DNA from 2 places in the Virgibacillus dakarensis genome. Region 1 is predicted to be linked to the other one. Evidence: predicted binding sites of a transcription regulator. Region 1 holds the regulator's gene; the other holds the start of a gene.
The links. Region 1 encodes Rex, which represses fermentation and respiration genes when NADH is low (regulators of the CRP and FNR family bind a similar motif). Its sites were predicted from a motif close to TTGTGAAATATTTCACAA; they were not measured.
Positions count from the first base shown of each region.

Region 2: a site for Rex is predicted at 1,522-1,539, ahead of CZ382_RS02700 (cytochrome c oxidase subunit 2A). Genes of this name have one in related genera too.

Region 1 covers NZ_LT732554.1:2,542,685-2,545,884, reverse strand. Annotated here, with positions in the region: gene CZ382_RS21715 (class I SAM-dependent methyltransferase) at 1-53, opposite strand, end outside; gene CZ382_RS21710 (hypothetical protein) at 246-518, shown strand; gene CZ382_RS21705 (DUF2268 domain-containing protein) at 622-1,446, opposite strand; gene CZ382_RS21700 (redox-sensing transcriptional repressor Rex) at 1,635-2,264, opposite strand; gene moaC (cyclic pyranopterin monophosphate synthase MoaC) at 2,267-2,761, opposite strand; gene CZ382_RS21690 (ABC-F family ATP-binding cassette domain-containing protein) at 2,903-3,200, shown strand, end outside.
Region 2 covers NZ_LT732553.1:541,609-544,808, forward strand. Annotated here, with positions in the region: gene CZ382_RS02695 (IS1634 family transposase) at 1-1,005, shown strand, start outside; gene CZ382_RS02700 (cytochrome c oxidase subunit 2A) at 1,601-1,753, shown strand; gene CZ382_RS02705 (cytochrome c oxidase subunit II) at 1,766-2,227, shown strand; gene CZ382_RS02710 (cbb3-type cytochrome c oxidase subunit I) at 2,243-3,200, shown strand, end outside.

The DNA.
Region 1 (3,200 bases):
GGATGGGCCCCGCCAACACCAAGATGAGCCAAAACGTCGTGATACGTAAACATGTCCAAATAATTACCTCCAGTTCACCTATTTTTATTGAAATACTGAGTTTTTTGTCCAATCAGAAGGGGTTTACTGACATAAGGTATTACTACAGCAGCAAAATTTCTCGCTCGCTTTTACTTTTACGTCAACTAACATCACCCTTAAAAAAACCATTATATTTGATTCAATGGGAAAGGAGTAAATGTAGGATGTCAGTGAATCCTTATTATCATCAGTGTTTAAGATGCGTTGGACGTCCTGTCAGAATCAGAACAAGAGATGGCCGTGTACATCATGGGGTCGTTTCACGCGTCAGTAATTCACATGTCTACCTTCGTCCAATGGGAAACCGAAATCTTGGCGGGTTCGGTTATGGGTATGGTGGATACGGTGGATATGGCGGCTGGGGATGGGGATGGGGTTTTGGTGCAGGAATCGCCCTAGCAGCTATTGCAGCCTTATCACCATTATTCTTTTGGTAAAACCTGAACATTCCTTACCACATGCTGCGGCTGGAAGATGTATATATTATCCCTTCACCCTTTTCAGCATTGCAAAAAGCCTGTGCCTAAGCAGGCTTTTTGCTTAGCTTGAAAAATCCGAATCCGCATAAATAGTTTCTGCAGGGACATGTAATGTTCCTTTTATCCGTTTTTGTTTATTTTTCATATACGATGACACGATATGAAATCCGACATTGTATCCAGCCCATCTGGGAATAAAACCTTCTCCATACAATAGGTCATGGTGCCGCCGGTCTTTTTTCGGCAATGTTAAATTTGGTTTTAACCATCTTTTAAAATATTTCTGTGCAGTATTAGCGTCATATATGGATGCCCATTTAGCTAAGTGATCCTTACCTAGGCGTTCCTGCACTGCCATTTCCGCTAAACCTTCCAGAACAATGGAATCCAGCAGTTCAATCTTGTCTTCCCGTTTATCAAGATAATGAAGTCGGCATACATGATTATATTCGTGGGTGAGAAGTTTTTGCAGTTCTTCTTTCGTATTGTTCCCGGCAGCAAACAGGAAAACCTTGTCTTGATAGGACAAGCCGGACAACCCATTAAAGTCAGCCTGCAATTTTTTGTTTTGCAAATCAGAAGGGAATATAAAAACGGGAACATCCGGCCCATCCCATTCCTTTTTTAATTTGGCAAACCCCTCTTCTATGATATTCCAGCAATTGCTATGGATTAAAGATTCAATTAATTCCTTATCCTGTGAGCCCGGTAAAAAAAGACCGTGGTAAAGCAAATGTTGATGGATATCAGCGGAAGAAGCATCCTGAAAATAAGGGATTAACTTCTCGCATATTTGCTCCTTTTGCTGCCGTCGCTGCTCCACCCGTAATTTCCCCTTCTTCTTGATATAATCCTTCAGCCATTTATCCGTTTCCACAACTGCCATTTACTTCAATCCTTTTCCCGAATAAATAACGATCACTATACAGTATGTTAGCGGAAGCAATTTGTTGAGGAAATAGTAAAACTTCTATTTGAGAACTATGCCGTATAATTTTTTAAAACGTAAAAAAGGCTTCCTGCTTAACAGAAAACCTTTAAACGCTTATATTTGCATCCTTCCCAAACTAAAACCTAATCTAATGGATAATGTTTTAAGAAGTAAACCAGCGCCTGTAATTCTACAGCTAAATCAATATGATGAACGCGAATATTGTCTGGAACGGATATCCGTGCCGGCGTAAAATTAAGGATACCTGCAATACCTTGATCGACAAGCCTTTCGGTGATCCCGTCTGCTTCAGTTGCCGGTACCGTTAAGATCGCAACTTGAACGCCAGCTATTTTTTCCTCCAACTCATCAATATGGTAAATTGGAACACCGCCAATTTCTGTCCCTATCTTATCCGCATTCGTATCAAACGCCATTACTATTTTTGTATTATTGTTTTTCATAAAATTATAATGTAAAAATGCAGTACCAAGATTTCCAACACCGATCAGCGCAACCTTGGTCACTTCATCCTGATCCAATGTTTTCCGGAAAAAACCAAGTAAATATTCGACGTTGTAACCATAGCCCTTTTTCCCCAATGCCCCAAAATAGCTGAAATCGCGCCTTATCGTTGCCGAGTCCACCTTAACAGCCTCACTCAATTCTTTGGATGAGACTCGCCTTTTCCCCTGATAATGCAAATTATTTAAAAATCGATAATATAGCGGCAGTCTTTTTGCGGTAGCTTGTGGAATTTTATTCTGATCCACGATTACTCCTCCTTCCCTTTCCGATAGTAATCACCTGATTTTCCGCCCTTTTTCTCCAGTAGATAGGTTTCCCCGATTACCATTCCTTTATCAATTGCCTTACACATGTCATAGATTGTAAGTGCAGTCGCTGAAGCTGCCGTTAATGCTTCCATTTCAACACCTGTACTGCCTTTTGTCTTAACAAATACCTCTATATGTAATACATACGTATCAGCCGAAACCTGCCAGTCAAACGAAATATCTATTCCTTTTAATTGTAATGGATGGCACATTGGAATCCATTCAGAAGTTTTCTTGGCAGCCATAATCCCGGCAACCTGTGCAACTGCAAGCACGTCACCTTTTTTTATTTGATTACTACTAATTTTTTGGTAAATTTCTTCTGAGACTTTAATACTGGATGTTGCAAGGGCGGTTCGATCTGTTTCCTTTTTTTCACTAATATCAACCATCCGAGCCCGTCCCTCTTCATTAAAGTGTGTGAAATTTGCCATATGCTCATCTCCATTTCACTTTTACGTTCCGTATATCTCTTAGTTTATCAGAAAAAATCCAATAAGTCGTGATTTTATTCACAAATTATATTGCGAGCCCAATTAAGAATGCGATACACTTATGTGGATGAGGTGAACGAAATGATTATCATGCAATTAAACGGGATCTCCAAATCCTTTGGTGCGGAACAAATACTATCGAATATAAAACTGGAAATAAAAGAAAAAGACCGGATTGCTATTGTCGGCCGAAACGGTGCTGGTAAATCGACCCTGCTCAAAATAATGGCTGGGGAGCTTAGCTATGATGAAGGTGACATGCATAAACCAAAGGATCTTTCCATTGGCTATTTGTCCCAGCACACTGGCCTTAAATCAGATAAAACCATTTGGGAAGAAATGCTTGCTGTCTTTCAGCACTTGCTTGATCAGGAAAAAG
Region 2 (3,200 bases), on a different contig from region 1:
GAAATACGGGGGAATCTCCACTTCATTTCCCGGCTTCCCGAAACATTCAGCTTGAGTTCTGAATTAAAAGAAAAAGCATGGAAAAAAGATAGATGGGAAGAAATCGGTCAGATAAAGCCACAAAAGAAAGCTGCTTCCTATAAACTCCAGTCATTTACAGAAAAACTGGATGGTTTTATGTATCGCTTTGTTGTCGTCTATTCGGACAAGCTCAATGAACAAAAGGAAAAAACTTTCCTGCGTAAACTGGGAAAGGAACGTATAAAACTCGAAAAGGCAATAGATACATTTGAAAGTACCGTGTATCATTGTGAATCAGATGCCAAGGAAGCTTTGGAGAAGTTTGAAAAAGAAAATGCAAGTCATTATTTCCAGTATTCATTTAAGATGGAACCGGAAGAACAAACGGAAAAACGAAAGAAACGGGGACGTCCAAAAAAGAATGAGGTTCCCAACGTCATCACGGTATATCGTCCTCATCTCCAATGTCTGGAGGAAATAGAGGAGGCAGTTGAGGAAAAGAAACGTAAATTAAGTACGTTCATCCTTATCACGGACAAATGTGATCGTCAAGAGATGACAGACTTAGAGATCCTTCAAACCTATAAAGGGCAAGAAGCTGCGGAAACGCGTTTTCGTGTTTTAAAAAGTCCTCAAATGATAGATGGGTTTTTCCTAAAAAAACCTAGCCGCGTGGCAGCATTAGGAATTGTTTTTGTGATGGCGCTTCTCGTATATGGCATTCTTGAAAATCGTGTTCGAGAAAAAATGAAACAGGAGGAGAAGCCTCTAAATTTAGCTGGAAATAGAAAGTTATTTAATCCGACAGGTCAAGTGTTATTGAAAGAGCTCAAAAAAATAAAAATCATATATATCCAGCAAAATGGAGAGACACTTCGCTTTCTTCCAGATAACATCAATGAAGAATGTAAACGAATCCTTGAACTTGCGGGTTATGATATGACAATATACGTGTCGAAACAAGCAGAAAATACAGTAGTTTAAGTGAGATATGGGGGATTGCGAAAATGAAATGTCGAATATAAAGGAAAAACAAAGAAGAAAGTCTACTATTAAGGAATTAACAAAATAGAGATATTAATTTTAAAAAATGCACCTGAAAAATAGGAGAAAGTTTATCTTTCAGGTGCCGAATATGGGTTCTAGGTAAAGAAAGTATAAAAATTTAGGTTCTATTCTGCTTACGTCAGAGTTGGCCATGTCCAGCTCCAGCGCCCAGCAACTAGCAAACTTCACACTCCTTCACTACGATAAGTCAACATCGGTTCGCTTCCAGCTCACCGTGTTTCCTTTATCTCATTGCGGAGTGCTCCAGTTTGTACGTTGCTAAACGGGCGCTTGCGCTTTTCTTATTGGATTGTGACGGATTTGTTGCAATTTATAACTGGTGTTAACAACGCGTAAACCTTTCTATACCAGTGGTTTGCCCCAATATCGTTACAGTGGGAACCCGCTGCTGCTAATTTTTCCCCCTATAACTGTAATAAAAATCACAGTTGCTCGTGATTTATTTCACTTCTTGCATAGCACTTCCCTAATAAGATGTAAGTGTAATAGTCAGAACCAAGGAGGGTTGGAAATGAACACAACCAAAGCGAATATTTCCAAACAGCAAGAGGGCGCAGATGACGTAAAATCGTTAAAAGGCACGTTGGTGTCAACAGGAATCGTCGGTGCTGTGATCGTCATAATGTGGGTAGCGGTATTTTGGTTATATATGACTAGATTATAGGGGGGAGAGGGCATGCATAAATTTGAGGAAATTTGGCTCACCTTAAGTGCAGGTATTTTAATCATTTTTATGGTGGTTGTCGGCTATCAAACGTTTGCATTAGGTATGGGGCCGCCAAGTGAAAAAGAAACGATTGATCCGCAAAAAGTAGATCAGATTGCACCATTTAACGATCCGGGAGTAAAGAAAATTGGTGAAAACGAATATGAAGTAGTCATGACACTACAGGCATTTGGTTTCAACCCAGGTAATATTGAAGTACCAGCTGGGGCAAAAGTGAACTTTACTATGACGTCAAAGGATGTGACACATGGCTTCCAAATTGCTGAAACAAATGTGAATGCAATGGTAATGCCAGGACATATTCAAAAAATATCACACACATTTGATAAGCCGGGAAACTATTTAATTTTATGTAACGAATATTGTGGCACAGGACATCAGATGATGTCTACAACAATTACCGTGAAGTAAAGGAGGGGAACTGAAATGGAACAAGCGATTCAATCAACATTACGGGAGAAAGCGAACAGAGCATTAGGTGTCAATCTCAAGGACGCGAAACTATCAAAAGCATACCTATCCGTATCCTTCATCACCTTGCTTGTTGGCGGTATTTTAGGATTATTGCAAGGGCTTGAGCGTTCCGGTTTGCTGGAATTGCCAGCTTGGCTGAACTATTATCAAGTGTTAACAGCACATGGAATTTTACTCATTCTTATTTTCACGTCAACATTTACAATCGGTTATTTATATGCAGGGGTTTCCCATACACTTGGCGGATTGCTGCCAAAAGTCCGGAAAATGGCTTGGACTGGATTTGTCCTCATGCTAATTGGTGTAGCATTAGTAGTCATCACGATTGTGGCAAATGAAGCGTCTGTTTTATATACGTTTTACCCGCCGCTTGCAGCATCACCGGTGTTTTATATTGGATTAGTGTTTGTTGTACTTGGAATATGGTCGTGCTGTTTTGGGGTGTTTATCAACTATAACCACTGGCGGAAAAATCATCGCGGTGAGGTAACTCCATTACTGGCATTTTTCGCTATGGGCGTCTTTGTATTATGGTTTTTTGGAAGTCTTGGTGTAACCACCGAAGTTTTAACGCTTATTCCTTGGTCATTGGGCTGGAAAGAAACGATCAATGTAATGGTTAGTCGTACATTGTTCTGGAGCTTTGGTCATACATTAGTAAACATTTGGTATATTGTAGCAACCTCCGCATGGTATGTCGTAGTACCAAAGATTATCGGCGGAAGAGTGTTTAGTGACAAATTAGCAAGACTGGTAGTTGTTTTACTAGTGATTCTTAATATACCTGGAGGATTCCACCATCAGATCATTGATCCGGGAATTTCGGAATCAGTTAAGTTTTTACATGTATTTATGAGTATATCAATTGCGTTTCCTTCTCTAATGACTGCATTCGCTATGTTTGCCGTAT